Regions from separate parts of the Nonomuraea ferruginea genome, predicted to be linked through region 2. Evidence: riboswitches for the same ligand, from Rfam matches in the RefSeq annotation. Region 2 holds a riboswitch; the other holds the start of a gene.
What was found. Region 2 has a riboswitch for guanidine ahead of ABD999_RS33325 (DMT family transporter). Riboswitches for the same ligand answer to the same signal wherever they lie in the genome.

Region 1 (7,748 bases), on a different contig from region 2:
AGAACCGCCGCAGCGCCTGGGCCCGCTCGGACGCCTCGATCCCCTGCCCGTCGTCGCGCACCGCGATCGTGACCACGCCCCCGCCCGCGGGGACGGCCCGGGCGGTGACCTCCACCACCCGCGCGTCCGACAGCCGCAACGCGTTGCTGATGAGCTCGTCCAGGATGCTGCCCAGCCCGCCGGTGGGCTCCAGCAGCCGCAGCCCCGGCGGCACGTCGACCGCGAGCGTCTGCCCGGCCGTCGCCGTCAGCGCCCGCCACCGCTCCACCCGGGTCGCCAGCACCGCGTCGAGGTCCACCGGGGACGCCGTCCGGATGCTCTCCATCCGCGCGCTGGCCTGCAGCGAGTTCAGCAGCCGCTGCATGGCCTTCAGCTCGTCCACGGCGACGTCGTACACCTGCCGCCCGTCACCGGCGGCGCGCAGGTGCGGTTCGAGGCTCTCCACGGCGAGCCGGAGGCTGGTCAGCGGGTTGCGGAGCTGGTGGGAGGCGTCGGAGACGAACGCCCGCTGCCGCTGCACGGCGTTCTCGACCGCGTCCATCATGGTGTTGAACGACTCCGCCAGCCGCCGCAGCTCGGCGGGCCCGGCCTCGGCGTCGGCCCGGATGGTGAGGTCGCCCTGCGAGATCCGCGAGCTCGCCGCGTCCAGCTCCCGCACGGGCCGCAGCACCCACGCCGACACCGGCCAGGCGACCGCCATCAGCGCGACCAACGGCAGCAGCCCGAGACCGGCGAGCTGGGCCCAGCGCAGCATGATGCGCCCGCGCGTCTTCGACAGGTCGGAGATCGTCACGATGGCGCCGACCACCTCGCTGTCGCGGCCCACCGGCTCCGCGACCACGAGCGCCGACCCCGCCCACGGCGCCCAGTCACCGGACGGTTCGGGCCGCGCCCCGGCCAGCGCGGCGGTGACGATCGGGCCCATGCCCGGCTCGCTTCGCGCCGCCTCCCGGTAGGCGTCCCTGGGCCCGAGCAGCACGGTGCCGGACGTGTCGATCACCGCGACCGGGATGCCGTAGAGCTCGTGGTAGCGGGCCAGCTCCAGCTGGAGCGCCTCGGTCCGCCCGGTCGACAGCGCGGTCTCGGCCAGCGACGCGAACCGGCCGACGTCGTTCAGCCGGTCGACGTACGTCTCCTGCACCTCCCGCTCGGCCACCGTGACGCTGAGGGGAACCCCGAGCGCGGCGACGAGCATCACCGCGAGGGGCACCAGGACGACGAGCAGCCGGCGGTGCACGGCGCGTCAGCCGGTCGGCTCCGGCCGGTCGGCCACGAGCCTGTAGCCGACCCCGTGGACGGTGCGGATGACCACGGCCGGGCCGATCTTCTGCCGCAGCGCGGCGATGTGGGTGTCGAGGGTGCGGCTCGACGACTCCCAGGTCGCGCCCCAGATCTGGTCGAGGATGACGTCGCGGCTGACCACGTTGGGCGCCCGCCGGGCCAGCAGCAGGAGCAGCTCGAACTCCTTGCGGGTGAGCGTCACGGGCGTGTCGTCGACGGTGACCTCGCGGGTGCCGACGCCGATGCGCATCGGGCCGAGGAGGAGCGGCTCGTCGGGGGCGCTCAGGGCGCGGGCCACCCGGGTGCGCCGCAGCACGGCGTCGATCCGGGCCAGCAGCTCGGGGATGCCGAACGGCTTGACGATGTAGTCGTCGGCGCCGGCGCGCAGGCCGCGGACCCGCTCGTGCTCCTCGGAGCGCGCCGTGACGGCGATGACGGCGGTCTCGGGGCGGTCGCGCAGCTTGCGGATCACGTCGAGCCCGTCGCCGTCGGGCAGGCCCAGGTCGACCAGGACGACGTCGGACGGGGCCGCGCGCACGGCCTCCGCGGCGGTGGCGAGGCGGTGGACCTCGAAGCCCGCCTGGGCCAGGACGGTCACCAGACCCCGGGCCACGCGGTCGTCATCCTCGATGATGGTGATCCGCATACCGGATTGTACGGCCCGGTCCGACTCCGTTGTTAACCAGTTCTTGGGATTTTCCTGACATCTGGCGCATTCCTTGGGATTCCTCTGACACTATCCGCGCCCGTACCAGCCCAGACTGAGGCCGCGCACTCACCCAAGAACGCGAATGCGCCGAAGAGGAGGCCGCGACATGAGAACGACCAGCAGGTACCGGGCCGCCGCGCGGATGATCGCCGTCATCGGCGTCGTCTCGCTGGCCGCCGCCTGTGCGGGCAACGGGGGCGACGGGGGCACCACCGGCGGCGGCGACACCGCAGGCTACCCGGACCAGAACATCACCTTCGTCGTGCCGTTCAGCGCGGGCGGCCCGACCGACACGGTCACCCGCATGATCGCCGAGCCGATGGCGGCCAAGCTCGGCGCCAAGATCGTCGTACAGAACGTCGAGGGCGCGGGCGGCACCGTCGGGGCCGGCGAGGTCGCGCGGGCCGAACCCGACGGCTACACCGTGCTCATGCACCACATCGGCATGTCGACGGCGCCCGCCCTCTACCAGAACCTCGGCTACCAGCCGCTGGAGAGCTTCGAGACGGTCGGGCTCGTCACCGAGGTGCCGATGACGGTCGTCGCCCGCAAGGACTTCGCGCCCGCGACGCTCCAGGACCTCGTGACCCACGTGAAGGCGAACGCCGACAAGGTCACGCTGGCCAACGCCGGCATCGGCGCCGCGTCCCACCTGTGCGGGCTGCTGTTCCAGACCGCCGCGGGCGTCAAGCTGCAGGAGGTCCCGTACGAGGGCACCGGCCCCGCGCTGACCGACCTCGTCGGCGGCCAGGTCGACTTCATGTGCGACCAGACGACCAACACCAGCGGCCAGATCTCCGCGGGCGAGGTCAAGGCGTACGCGGTCACCACGCCGGAGCGGGTCAAGAGCCTGCCCGACCTGCCGACCACCGCCGAGGCGGGGCTGCCCGGCCTGGAGGTCAGCGTGTGGCACGGCCTCTACGTGCCGAAGGGCACCCCGCAGGACGTCGTCCAGAAGCTGTCCGAGGCGCTGAAGACGGCATTGGCAGACCAGAAGGTCGTCGACCAGATGGCCAAGCTCGGCACCGCGCCGGTCCCGGCCGAGAGCGCCACCCCCGAGGCGCACCGGACCAAGCTCCAGGAGCAGCTCGGCACCTGGGCGAAGGTCATCGCCGACGCCGGGATCAAGGCTTCCTGACGTGGAGCACCGCCGGTCATTCCCCGACGTCCTCGCCGGGGGGATCTTCGTCCTGATCGGTGGCGCGTTCGTGGTGGGGTCGCTCGGCTACGAGCTGGGCACCCCGCTGCGGATGGGCCCCGGCGCCTTCCCGCTGCTCGTCGGCGCGCTCGTGGCCGCCCTGGGCCTGGCGATCGTGGTCAAGGGGCTGGTCGCCGGCGAGATGATCGCCTTCGGCACGATCCCCTGGCGCGCGGTCGCCGTCATCACGCTCGCGCTGATGTTCTTCGGATTCACCGTACGGGGCCTCGGGTTCGTGCCGACGTCGGCCGTCACCGCCCTGCTCACCACGCTGGCCAGTAAGCACGTACGGCCGCTCACCGCCGTGGTCGTCGCGGCCGGGCTCACCGTGGCCAGCACGCTCATCTTCGTCGTCGGCCTCCAGCTGCGGATCCCGCTCTGGGGCCCGTGGCTCGGATTCTGACGCGGCATCCGGATTGAGGCATGGACCTACTCGAAAACCTCGCGCTCGGCCTCTCGACCGCTCTCCTGCTCCAGAACGTCCTCTGGTGCTTCGTGGGAGTGCTGCTCGGGACGATGGTCGGCGTGCTGCCCGGCATCGGGCCGACGGCGACGGTGGCGATGCTGCTGCCGATCACCTTCAGCTTCGAGCCGGTGACGGCGCTGATCATGCTGGCCGGCATCTACTACGGCGCGCAGTACGGCGGCTCGACCACCGCCATCCTGATCAACCTGCCCGGTGAGTCGTCCGCGGCCGTCACCGCGCTGGACGGGCACGAGATGGCCCGCCAGGGCAGGGCCGGCGCCGCCCTGGCCACCGCGGCGATCGGGTCCTTCATCGCGGGCACGGTCGCCACGGTCGTGCTGGCCGTCGCGGCGCCGCCGCTGGCCCGCGTCGCGTTGCAGTTCGGCCCCGCCGAGTACTTCGCGCTGGTGCTGTTCGGCCTGATCGTGTCGATCGCGCTGGCGCGCGGCACCGCGCTCAAGGCCCTCGCGATGATCTTCCTGGGCGTCCTGCTCGGCACGGTCGGCCAGGACATCTACACCGGCACCCCCCGCTTCACCTTCGACCAGCGCGAACTGTACGGCGGGATCGACTTCGTGTCGGTCGCCGTCGGCATGTTCGGCGTGGCCGAGATCCTGCGCAACCTGGAGAACGAGCAGACGCGCACGGCGATCGTCGACAAGGTGCGGAACCTCTGGCCGACCCGCGAGGACCGGCGCCGCATCGTCGCCCCCATCCTGCGCGGCACCGGTCTCGGCGCGGCGCTCGGGGTCCTGCCCGGCGGCGGCCACGTGCTGGCCTCGTTCACCTCGTACGCCGTCGAGAAGCGGATCTCGAAGCGGCCGCAGGAGTTCGGGCACGGCGCGATCGAGGGCGTCGCCGGCCCCGAGTCGGCGAACAACGCCGCGGCGCAGACGTCGTTCATCCCGCTGCTCACCCTGGGCCTGCCGGCCCACCCGGTGATGGCGCTGATGATCGGCGCGTTCATCGTGCACGGCATCACCCCCGGCCCGAACGTCATCACCGACGAGCCCGCGCTGTTCTGGGGCCTGATCGCGTCGATGTGGATCGGCAACGTGCTGCTCGTGCTGCTGAACCTGCCGCTGATCGGCATGTGGGTGCGCATGCTGCGCATCCCGTACCAGGTGCTGTTCCCGATGATCATCCTGTTCGCCTCGATCGGCACGTACTCCCTGGGGTTCAACGCCTACGACGTCTACGCGATCGTGCTCTTCGGGCTCCTGGGCTACATCCTGATCAAGTGCGGCTGCGAGCCGGCCCCGCTGCTGCTCGGCTTCGTCCTCGGCCCCCTGCTGGAGGAGAACCTGCGGCGGGCGCTCATCATCTCCCGCGGCGACGCGTCGGTCTTCCTGACCCGGCCGATCTCCGCGGCGCTCCTGGCCCTGTCGGTGGCGGCGCTCGCCCTCTCCGTCCTCCCGGCGATCCGCAAGCGCCGCGAGCAGGTGTTCACCGAGGACGAGTGAGCCCGGCCATCGTGAGGGCGGCGAGCACGGTGACGAGCGGGATGGCCGGCAGCGCGGCGGGGACCAGCGTGACCACCAGGGTCCCCGCCGCCGCCCCGACCACGACCGCCGTCAGGATGGCGATGTCGCGCACCATGGCCCCCGCCAGGCCGCCGGAGGTGAGCAGGGCGGCGATGACGCCGGTCAGCGTCCCCGTCAGGTACGTCGTCGACACCACCCGGCGGCCGCCCAGGGCGCGCATCGCCGCGCTCTGCAACCCCATCGCCATCGCCGTCAGAACCAGCAGGACGTGCAGCGCCACGGCGGACGGGCGGCCACCGGTCACCTCCCAGCCCACCGCGAACGCCACCAGCGCGAGCAGCTCCGCACCGAGCACGGCGATCATCCCGCCGCGGCCCGCGACGCCGGTGCCGGCGGCGACCCCCAGCACGTACCCGATGACCGCGGTGACGGTGGTGAGCAGGTGCGCGAGGTCGGCGGTTCCGATCGCGTAGCCGGACACCACCAGGTTGCCGGTCATGACACTGCTGAACACCCCGCCGAGCCGGATGAAACTGGCCGCGTCGACCGCTCCGGTGCCGATGGTGAGGACGACGGCCATGGCGGTGAGCGGAAGGTCCAGCCGCTCGCGCCCCATCAGCGGCGCGTCACGAGCCCACGACCGTCCCGCATCGCACCCTCCCCACACCCGACGTCAACGCTCCGTACCCATTCCACCACGAAGCGCCACCACATGCCTGACACGCGCGGCCGATGGAATGCGGGCGCGGTCGCCGCCGTTGTCGGAAGTGCGAGCCCGACCATGGGTCCGCCCGGACGAGACGCGCCGTACCCGGCCTGCGAAGACGACGCTCCTTTCATGGAAGGAGCCGTCATGGCTTGGATCATGCTGGTCGCCGCGGGTCTCTTCGAGATCGCCATGGCCTACGCGCTCAAGCAGAGCAACGGGTTCTCGCAGTCGCTGCCGAGCATCGGTTTCGTCGTCTTCGCCGTGCTCAGCTTCGGTCTGCTCGCGCTCGCACTCAAGACTCTCGACGTCGGTACGGCCTATGCCGTCTGGACAGGCATCGGCGCGGTCGGGACCGCCGCGCTGGGCATGATCCTGCTGGGAGAGAGCGTGTCCCTCCTGAAGCTCGCCTCGATCACCCTCATCATCGCCGGCGTCGTCGGCCTCAACCTGGCGAGCGGGGGCCACTGACGGGCCCGGATCCGAGGACGCCTTTCCGATGCCCGGCAACCAGTCGTTCGTCGACGAGCTCAGGCAGCGGTTACGCAGATCCAGGGGCGGGAGCCGATCTCGCCGGAGCGGCTGCTGTTCGCCGTGGTCCGCCGCACCTACGAGGAGCTGGCCGACCGCGGCCTGAGGTTCAACGCGTTCGACGTCTACGCGATCATGTTCTTCGGGCTCCTGGGCTACGTCCTGATCAAGTGCGGCTGCGAGCCGGCGCCGCTCCTGCTCGGTTTCGTCATCGGGCCGCTGCTGGAGGACAACCCGCGGCGGGCGCTGATCATCTCCCGCGGCGACGCGACGGTCTTCCTCACCCGCCCGATCTCCGCGACGCTCCTGGCCCTGACGGCGGCGGCCCTGGTCATCACCGTCCTCCCGGCCATCCGCAAGCGCCGCGAGCAGGTGTTCACCGAAAACGACTAGGTCAGGGAAGCGCGGGAGGAGGCGTCATGCGCAGCTCCGTCGCCACGGCTTCGGCGATGCGCACCGCCTCCTCCCGCACGAGCGATCGGTTTGTGCACGGGCGCTTACTCATGAGAGTCGCAGAGCCCGGTCTGGTAGGCGATCACGACCAGTTGCGCGCGGTCGCGCGCCCCCAGCTTTCCCATGATGCGGCTGACGTGGGTACGCGCGGTGGCCGGGCTGAGGAACAGCGCGGCACTGATCTCCTCGTTGCTCATGCCCTGTCCCACCTGCGCGAGCACCTCGCGCTCACGCTCGGTCAGCACGGCGAGCCGGTCCTCCCCGGACTTGGCCGCCCGGCGCCGCGCCGTGAACTGGCTGATGAGCCGACGGGTCACCCGGGGCGCGAGCAGCGCGTCGCCGGCGGCGATCACCCGGATGGCGTGCAGCAGTTCGGCGGGGCCCGCGTCCTTGAGCAGGAAGCCGCTAGCCCCCGCCTGCAGCGCCTCGAAGACGTTGTCGTCGGTGTCGTACGTGGTCAGGATGAGCACCTTGACCTGCTCCAGCCCGTTGGTCTCGGCGATCTGGCCGGTCGCGCGGATCCCGTCCAGCCGGGGCATGCGGATGTCCATGAGCACGACGTCGGGGCGGGTGGCGCGGGCCAGCTCGACGGCCTCCGCGCCGTTGGTGGCCTCACCGACCACCGCGATGTCGTCCTCCAAGTCGAGCAGCACCTTGAAACCGGAGCGGACCAGGCGTTCGTCGTCGGCGAGCAGCACCTTGATCGGTAACGTGCCGGTCACGAGCGCGACCCGACAGGGGAGAGCGGCAGGCGGGCGCTGACCTCGAACCCGCCGCCTGGCCGCGACCGCGCGTCGAGCTCGCCGCCGAGCAGCAGGCAGCGCTCGCGCATCCCGCTGATCCCGCGGCCGGACGACGGCGAGCCGCCGGCGCGGGCCGGCACGTGCGAAGACTCGCGCCGGCCCTCGTCGGTCACCCGG
Region 2 (7,748 bases):
GGGCGGCTGGATGCGCGTCGAGAGCGGCGTCCGCCACGGCAGAGCGGACGTCCGCCTGGAAATCTGGGACTCCGACCCGCCGCCCGCCCCCGCCCCGTGGACGGCGGCGGGGGAGAGCGCCTACCTGAGCGCCGGCGGCATCGTGACCATGGGCGACGACGAGGGCGAGCGTTCCTTCGGCGCGCTCGTGCTGGGCCCGCCCTGCTTCCTGTACGGTGTGCGCGCTCATCGCGTGCCCCCGGCCAGGGGCAGCGACGGCGACTTCTGGGAGGACCCCCGGCAGGCACACGTGCTGTTACGGTTCTGGCCGCTGCGCGACGTCTTCGACCCGGCACTGCACGCGCGCCCCGCCGGGCTGCGCGAGGACGCGGCGGCGCTGCCCTCCGGTTACGTCCCGTCGATGGACTGGCCCGTCCTGCGCGAGCGTACGGCCCCGCCGCCCCGGGACGGATCCGGGCCCGATGTGACCGGCGACCCCTACCCGTGGCGCACCCTCGCCCGGCACCGGTGCCGCACCCGGATCCGCCACGACCTCGACCCCGCGGGCGCGCCGGTCTCCACCGTCCGCAGGCAGGATCTGGCCGCCTCCGGGCCGCCGGACCCCGGGACGTCCCACCGTGTCACCGTTGCGGGCCGGGCGATCGTCACCGTCCTGGCCGCGGACGGCGATCTGCTCACCGTCCGCGACGCGACCCGCGCCGAGTCAGCCCGCGTCGTGGCCGCGGAGCGGGCCTGGCCGGCATGAGGGGCGACGACCGGAGGGTCAGGCGGCCCTGCTGTGGCGGTGGACGAAGCCGGTGATGAGGGCGGCGACCTCGGCGGGCCGTTCGGCGACCATGCCGTGCCCGGCGTCGATCTCGCGGACCTCGATGGTGGGCCGTTCGGCGGCCAGGGCGGCGAGGTCGCGGCGCAGCCCGGCCCGGTAGGCGTCCATGAGCGGGACCAGGGGCGGCGGGACGGGCGGGTTGCGGGTGGCGTTGACGATGAGGAACGGGCCGGTGAGGCGGCGGAAGACGGGCAGCGCGTCGGCGAACTCGGGCAGTTCGCGCAGCGCGGAGGTGACGCCGGGGTCGGGCCGCAGCAGGAAGCCGCCGTCGTGGGGGCGCAGGTTGCGCCGCACCGACTCCTCCCAGTCGTCGGGGTCGGCGTTCTGGGCGGCGGCGAAGGCGCGCTGCCCGTCGAGGAAGGCCTCGGCCTGCTCGGCGGTCATCGGCGCGGCCGCCGCCTCGGCCTGCCGGCTGAACATCTCGTGCAGCGTGGCCAGGCCGGCCGTCACCTGCCCGGCGTCCAGGCCGGCGTAGTTGGCGGGGTGGGTCTCGGCGGCGCGGTGGCCGTCGAGGCTGACGGCGGCGGGGCAGGCGGGGTGGCGGGCGGCCCACAGGCCGGCGAGCATGCCGCCCAGGCTGTGGCCCGCCACGGCGGGCTCGCCGAGGCCGAGCGCGGCCACGACGTGTTCCAGGTCGTCCAGGACGGCCTTCCACGTCCACGGGCCGTCGCCGGAGCGGCCGTGGCCGCGCAGGTCGACCGCCACCGCGCGCACCCCGCTCAGATGGGTGGCCACCTGCCGCCAGTTGAGCAGGTTGCCGCCGGCTCCGTGGAGCAGCAGCAGCGGCGGGCCGTCGCCGCCGTGGTCGTGGACGGCGATCGGGATGTCGCCGTCAAGGATGGTCTCCATGCGCCCCTCCGGGGTCGAGTCGTTCGCGGACCGAGCGCGTGGCGACACCCCCGTCCGGGTGCTGCTGGAGCTTCCCGCGCCGCACCAGGTCGTGGACGCCCTGGCGGGTGATGCCGAGCATCGCCCCGGCGACCGCGTACGGGACGCGGTCGGCGGAGGGATGGCCGACGCGCCGGGCGATCGCCCGGCCCAGAGGGGTGCGCCACCACTCGAGCGGCGGGTCGAAGGCGGCGTCGCCGGGGTAGAGGACCGCGATCAGCCGCGCGCCGGTGTGGACGGCGCGCGGCCGGTCGGGCCCGAGCAGGTCGGCCGCCCAGGTGGCGGCGTCGTGCCGCGCCTTCGCGCGCAGCTCTTCCAGGGCCCCCGACGCGCCGTCGCCGAGCAGGATCTCCAGCGGGTCGAGCAGTCTGCTGCCGACCAGCCGGAGGATGTCCTGTTCGAGCGCGCCTTGCTCGTCGTGGGTCACGCCGCCTCCCGCCACTACTTGACGTACCATAGCAAGTACTTTACGCCTGACGTCAAGTAGTGGGGGTGTGCCAGTCCCCGACACCACCCGGCACCGGCGCCCCCGGATCGTACGGCTCACGCGTGAACACGAACGTGTTCAGATCCAGATGATCCGGCCCCACCCGCAACGTCTCGCCCGCGTAGTAACCGTCCAGCCCCAGCCACGTGCCGTCGTCCTGCGGCACGAACCGCGACGCCCGCCCGCCACCGGACACCGGCCCCAGCGCCAGCCCCCGATCGGGCAGCAGCCGCAGCGTGTACGGCGCCGGACCCCAGTGCCACAACCCGGTCAGCGCCAGCAGATCCGGGTCGGCGGCACCCGGCACCCACTCCCGCGGCATCCGCGGCTCATGCTCCTCCAGGATGTCGAGCAGATCGAACAGCAACGTCCGCCCCACCCCCGACGTGGCGTTGGCCAGGAACAGCACCCCCGTCGCGGCGGCCGGATCGGCCCACACCGTCGCCAGGAACCCCGGCATCGACCCGGTGTGCCCGGCCAACCGGCGCCCGGCATGCCGCGTCAGCTGCAGCCCCAGCCCGTAACCGCCGGTCCAGGCGTCACCGTCGTCGACCGCCGCCGGCTCCCGCATCTCCGCCAGCGTGCCCTCCGCCAGCACCCCGCCGGTGTCACCGGCCACGAACGCCGCCCACCGCGCCAGATCACCGGCCGTCGACCACAGCTGCCCCGCCGGCCCCATCGCCCCATGATCATGCTCCGGCTCGGCCAGCAGCACGTCGGCGTACGGATGGACGGCGTAACCGACGGCGTGCGGCGGCCGCGGCCGCGGCGTCGTGTCACCCATGCCGAGCGGCTCCAGCACCTCCTCCCGCACCGCCTCCAGCCACGGCACCCCCCGCAACCGGGCGACCAGCTCGCCGAGCAGCCCGTAACCGAGATTGGAGTAGTGGTAGCGCCGCCCCGGCCGATGCTTGACATGCGCCGGCCCGAGCCTGCCCAGCAGCTCACCCGCCTCCACGCCCGGCGTGCGCTCCCACCAGTCGGTCGGCGGCTCGGCCGTCAGCCCGCCCGTGTGCGACAGCAGCTGCGCGACCGTGGCCTCCCCGGCCCGCACCCCCGGCAGATGCTTGCCGACCGGATCGGCCAGATCGAGCAGGCCCTCGTCACGCATCCGCATGACGACGACCGCCACCATGCTCTTGGTGATCGACCCCAGCCGGTACTGCGTGCCCGGCGTCGGCTCGCCTCCCGGCGGACCGGCCGTCCGGCCGCGACCGCCCTGCCAGGCCACCTGCCCCTCACGCACCACCGCCGCCATGATCGAGGGGATCCGCGACTCGCTCTGTTCGACGGCCAGGCGGCGCATCAGCGCGCGGGCCGTCACCTGTCCCACCTGAGTCATGAACAGCAAGCCTAGGGGGTCAGCGCGGCTCGGCGGCGTCGAAGGCGTCCAGGATCAGCGCGCTGGCGTCCAGCCCCCGCGCCGTGGCGCCCAGCCGCGGCACCTCGATGGGCCCCGGCCAGGTGTGACCGCCGCCGCCGACCGTGTACAACCGGACGTCCGCCCCCGCCGCGCACCCGTCCCACGCACGCAGCTCGACCGACCGTACGGGAGAGCTCACCCGCGGCTCCGGGCAGCCGAGCGCCGCCGCCCACCCCTCGGCGCTCCGGCGCACCGGCGGCAGCTTCACCATGTCGGCCAGCTTGCGCAGGTCACCGGTGGCGTCCCGCAGCGGATGCCCGCCCCCGTACGGGACGGTCCGGTCGGCGGTGCCGTGGAAGGACACCAGCGTCACCGGCGGCGGCTCCGGGCACGGCCGCACCAGGCTCAGCCCGGCCACCGCCGCCACCCCGGCCAGCCGCCCATCCATCGAGCACGCCAGCGCCGCCGCCATCCCGCCCCCGTACGACAGCCCGGCCGCGAACTAGCGCCGCCGGTCCACGCACAACTCCTGCTCCAGCCGGTCCAGCAGCGCCCCCAGGAACCCGGTGTCGTCGGGCCCGAACCCGTTCGGCAGCGTCCAGGCGAGCCTGCCCTTGGCCACCTGCGGGGTGGCCACGACGTAGCCGCGCTCGGCGCCCACCCGCGGCAGCCGGCTGTAGGCGGCCTGCTCACGCGCGTTGGAACCCAGCCCGTGCAGGTTCAGCAGCACCGGGTGCGGGCCGTCCCCCTCGGGCAGCGCCAGCAGGAACACCCGCTCCAGCCCGCCGAACTCGATCGTGTGCCGCCCCTCCGCGAGCCGCGGCCCGCCCGCGCAACCGTCCGGCGGGGGAGCGACGGTGGGGACGGCGGTGGGCACGGCCGACGGCCGCTCCGGCGACTGGCCGGAACAGCCGGCGGCCGTCACCACCACCAGCATCGCCGTCAGCAGCGCCACGCCGACGCCCCGCCCTCCGCCCATGGCACCTCCCGCCCTCCCCAGGCAGTCCGCGGGAGATCCCGTCAGGACACCAGCCTCAGCCCCACCACACCCGCGACGATCAGCATCAGGCACACCAGCCGGGCGGCCGTGACCGCCTCACCGAGGAACACCATCCCGTACACCGCGGTGCAGACCGCGCCGATCCCCACCCACACCGCGTAACCCGTGCCAACCGGGATCGTCCGCAACGCGTACCCCAGCCCCGCCATGCTGACCGCCAGCGCCGCCACGAACAGCAGCGTGGGACGCAACCGCGACAACCCCTGCGACGAAGCCAGAGCCGCCGCCCACACCGCTTCCAGCACCCCGGACACGACCAGCACGATCCACGCCACGACACGCACCTCCGCAGGAGAACAGACCACGGTCCACGTCGTCTTGTCATGCCGGGTACGACGCGCTCGTCCGGGGCGTGACCCGCAGCGGGCAGCCACCCGCCACGCTACCAGCCACCCCCCGCCACGCCGGGGGAGGTGTCGCGGCGGTGAAGATCTGTCCTAGTCTCCTCCGTGTGGGCAGGCCTGAAGGAAGCCGGGACGGCGGCTCCAAAGACGTCGGCACCAACCTGAACGCCGTGCTCGAACGCATCACCTACGCCGACGAGGACAGCGGCTACACCATCGCGCGCGTCGCCACCGGCCGCTCCGCCACCGAACTGCTCACCGTCGTCGGCCCCCTGCTCGGCGCCCAGGTGGGGGAGTCGCTCCGGCTGACCGGCCGCTGGACCTCCCACCCCCGCTACGGCCGCCAGTTCGAGGTCTGGTCCTACACCACCGTCCTGCCCGCCACCGTCCAGGGCATCCGCCGCTACCTCGGCTCCGGCCTCATCAAAGGCATCGGCCCCAAAATGGCCGAACGGATCGTCGACCACTTCGGCACCGCCACCCTCGACGTCATCGAGAAGGAACCCGCCCGCCTGACCGAAGTGCCCGGCCTCGGCCCCAAACGCACCCGCATGATCGCCGACGCCTGGGAAGAACAGAAGATCATCAAAGAGGTGATGGTGTTCCTCCAGGGCGTCGGCGTGTCCACCTCCATCGCCGTGCGCATCTTCAAGCAGTACGGCGAACGCAGCGTCGAAGTCGTGCGCACCGAACCGTACCGGCTGGCCGACGACGTGTGGGGGATCGGCTTCAAGACTGCCGACACCATCGCCCAGGCCGTCGGCATCCCGCACGACAGCCCCGAACGCGTCAAGGCCGGACTGCGCTACACCCTGTCCCAGGCCGCCGACGACGGCCACTGCTACCTGCCCGCCCCCAACCTGACCGCCGACGCCGTCAAGATCCTCGACGTGCCCGCCCCGCTCACCGCCACCTGCCTGGAAGAGCTGGCCGCCGCCGAAGGCGTCGTCCGCGAGCAGGTGCCCGCCGGCGACAACGACGTCCCCGCCGTCTACCTGCCGCCCTTCCACCGGGCCGAGCAGTCGCTGGCCGGCTCCCTGCTCACCCTCCTGCACCACGGCCACGACCGGCTCAAGGCGTTCGCCGACGTCGACTGGGCCAAGGCCGAGACCTGGCTGCGCGAACGCACCGGCGCCGACCTCGCCGGCGAGCAGCGCCAGGCCGTCCGCCTGGCCCTCACCCACAAGGTCGCCGTGCTGACCGGCGGCCCCGGCTGCGGCAAGAGCTTCACCGTCCGCTCCATCGTCACCCTGGCCCGCGCCAAACGCGCCAAGGTCATCCTCGCCGCCCCCACCGGCCGCGCCGCCAAACGCCTGTCCGAGCTCACCGGCCACGAGGCCACCACCGTCCACCGGCTGCTGCAGCTGCGCCCCGGCGGCGACGCCGCCTACGACCGCGACAACCCCCTGGACGCCGACCTCGTCGTCGTCGACGAAGCCTCCATGCTGGACGTGCTGCTCGCCAACCGCCTCGTCAAGGCCGTCGCCCCCGGCGCCCACCTGCTGTTCGTCGGCGACGTCGACCAGCTGCCGTCCGTCGGCGCCGGCGAGGTCCTCAAAGACCTGCTCGCCGCCGCCGACATCCCCCGCGTACGGCTCACCCAGGTGTTCCGGCAGGCCGCCGAGTCCGGCGTCGTCGTCAACGCCCACCGCGTCAACTCCGGCCTGCAGCCCCAGCTCGCCGGCCTCGACGACTTCTTCCTCTTCCCCTGCGAGGAACCCGACGACATCGCCGCCCTGACCGTCGACGTGGCCGCCCGCCGCATCCCGCGCCGCTTCGGCCTCGACCCCCGCCGCGACATCCAGGTCCTGGCCCCGATGCACCGCGGCGCGGCCGGCGCCGGCGCACTCAACGCCGCCCTGCAGGAAGCCCTCACCCCCGCCCGCGACGGCGCCCCCGAACGCCGCCACGGCGGCCGCGTCTTCCGCGTCGGCGACAAGGTCACCCAGCTGCGCAACAACTACGACAAGGGCGCCGCCGGCGTGTTCAACGGCACCGTCGGCGTCGTCGCCGACATCAGCCCCGACGACCACGCTCTCACCGTCCTGACCGACGAGGACGAACGCGTCGACTACGCCTTCGACGAACTCGACGAGCTCGCCCACGCCTACGCCGTGTCCATCCACCGCTCCCAGGGCAGCGAATACCCCGCCGTGGTCATCCCGCTGGCCACCAGCGCCTGGATGATGCTGCAGCGCAACCTCCTCTACACCGCCATCACCCGCGCCAAGAAGCTCGTCGTCATCGTCGGCTCCCGCCGCGCCCTGGCCCAGGCCGTCCGCACCCGCGGCGCCGGCCGCCGCCACACCGGCCTCACCCACCGCCTCACCCGCCGCGACTGACCCCGTACGGCCCGGCCGCGAGTTTTTCCCTCCACCCGGCGGCGCGCTGACCAGCGACTCACCGCCAGAAGTGATCGAAATGTGACTGAACTCTCCGAAACCAACGCTCGTCTTACATGCAGGAGCATTAAGGTCTTTTAGTGCAGTGCATGTAAGTGGGGAGAGGTTCACTTGACCATCACAACACCCTGGAGGAAGACCGCCACAGGGGTCGCCCTGCTCGCCGCCGCGACCCTGACCGCCTCCTGCTCCGCCGCCGGCGGCACCACCCCGGCAGCCTCCGAGGCCACCACCTCCGCCACCCCCGAACCCCCCACCATCACCATCACCCCCGCCCAGGGCAGCACCAAGGTCAACCCCGGCAAACGCATCGTCGTCACCGCCGAAGGCGGCACCCTCGACGACGTCACCGTCCAAACCGGCGGCCAGCAGCTCGAA

Region 1: linked by a shared signal. The riboswitch ahead of ABD999_RS28740 (DMT family transporter) and the one ahead of ABD999_RS33325 (DMT family transporter) in region 2 are both predicted to bind guanidine.

Annotation. Positions count from the first base shown of each region.
Region 1 covers NZ_BAABFD010000016.1:161,065-168,812, reverse strand. The annotation lists gene ABD999_RS28770 (sensor histidine kinase) at 1-1,237, opposite strand, end outside; gene ABD999_RS28765 (response regulator transcription factor) at 1,244-1,927, opposite strand; gene ABD999_RS28760 (tripartite tricarboxylate transporter substrate-binding protein) at 2,097-3,128, shown strand; gene ABD999_RS28755 (tripartite tricarboxylate transporter TctB family protein) at 3,130-3,591, shown strand; gene ABD999_RS28750 (tripartite tricarboxylate transporter permease) at 3,612-5,117, shown strand; gene ABD999_RS28745 (YoaK family protein) at 5,101-5,754, opposite strand; guanidine-III (ykkC-III) riboswitch at 5,907-5,972, shown strand; gene ABD999_RS28740 (DMT family transporter) at 5,992-6,315, shown strand; gene ABD999_RS28735 (hypothetical protein) at 6,439-6,768, shown strand; gene ABD999_RS28730 (response regulator transcription factor) at 6,873-7,550, opposite strand; gene ABD999_RS28725 (sensor histidine kinase) at 7,547-7,748, opposite strand, start outside.
Region 2 covers NZ_BAABFD010000020.1:142,428-150,175, forward strand. The annotation lists gene ABD999_RS33295 (hypothetical protein) at 1-745, shown strand, start outside; gene ABD999_RS33300 (alpha/beta fold hydrolase) at 764-1,675, opposite strand; gene ABD999_RS33305 (hypothetical protein) at 1,659-2,171, opposite strand; gene ABD999_RS33310 (serine hydrolase domain-containing protein) at 2,194-3,543, opposite strand; gene ABD999_RS33315 (CE1 family esterase) at 3,563-4,036, opposite strand; gene ABD999_RS33320 (alpha/beta hydrolase) at 4,067-4,543, opposite strand; gene ABD999_RS33325 (DMT family transporter) at 4,585-4,899, opposite strand; guanidine-III (ykkC-III) riboswitch at 4,932-4,997, opposite strand; gene recD2 (SF1B family DNA helicase RecD2) at 5,076-7,310, shown strand; gene ABD999_RS33335 (L,D-transpeptidase) at 7,482-7,748, shown strand, end outside.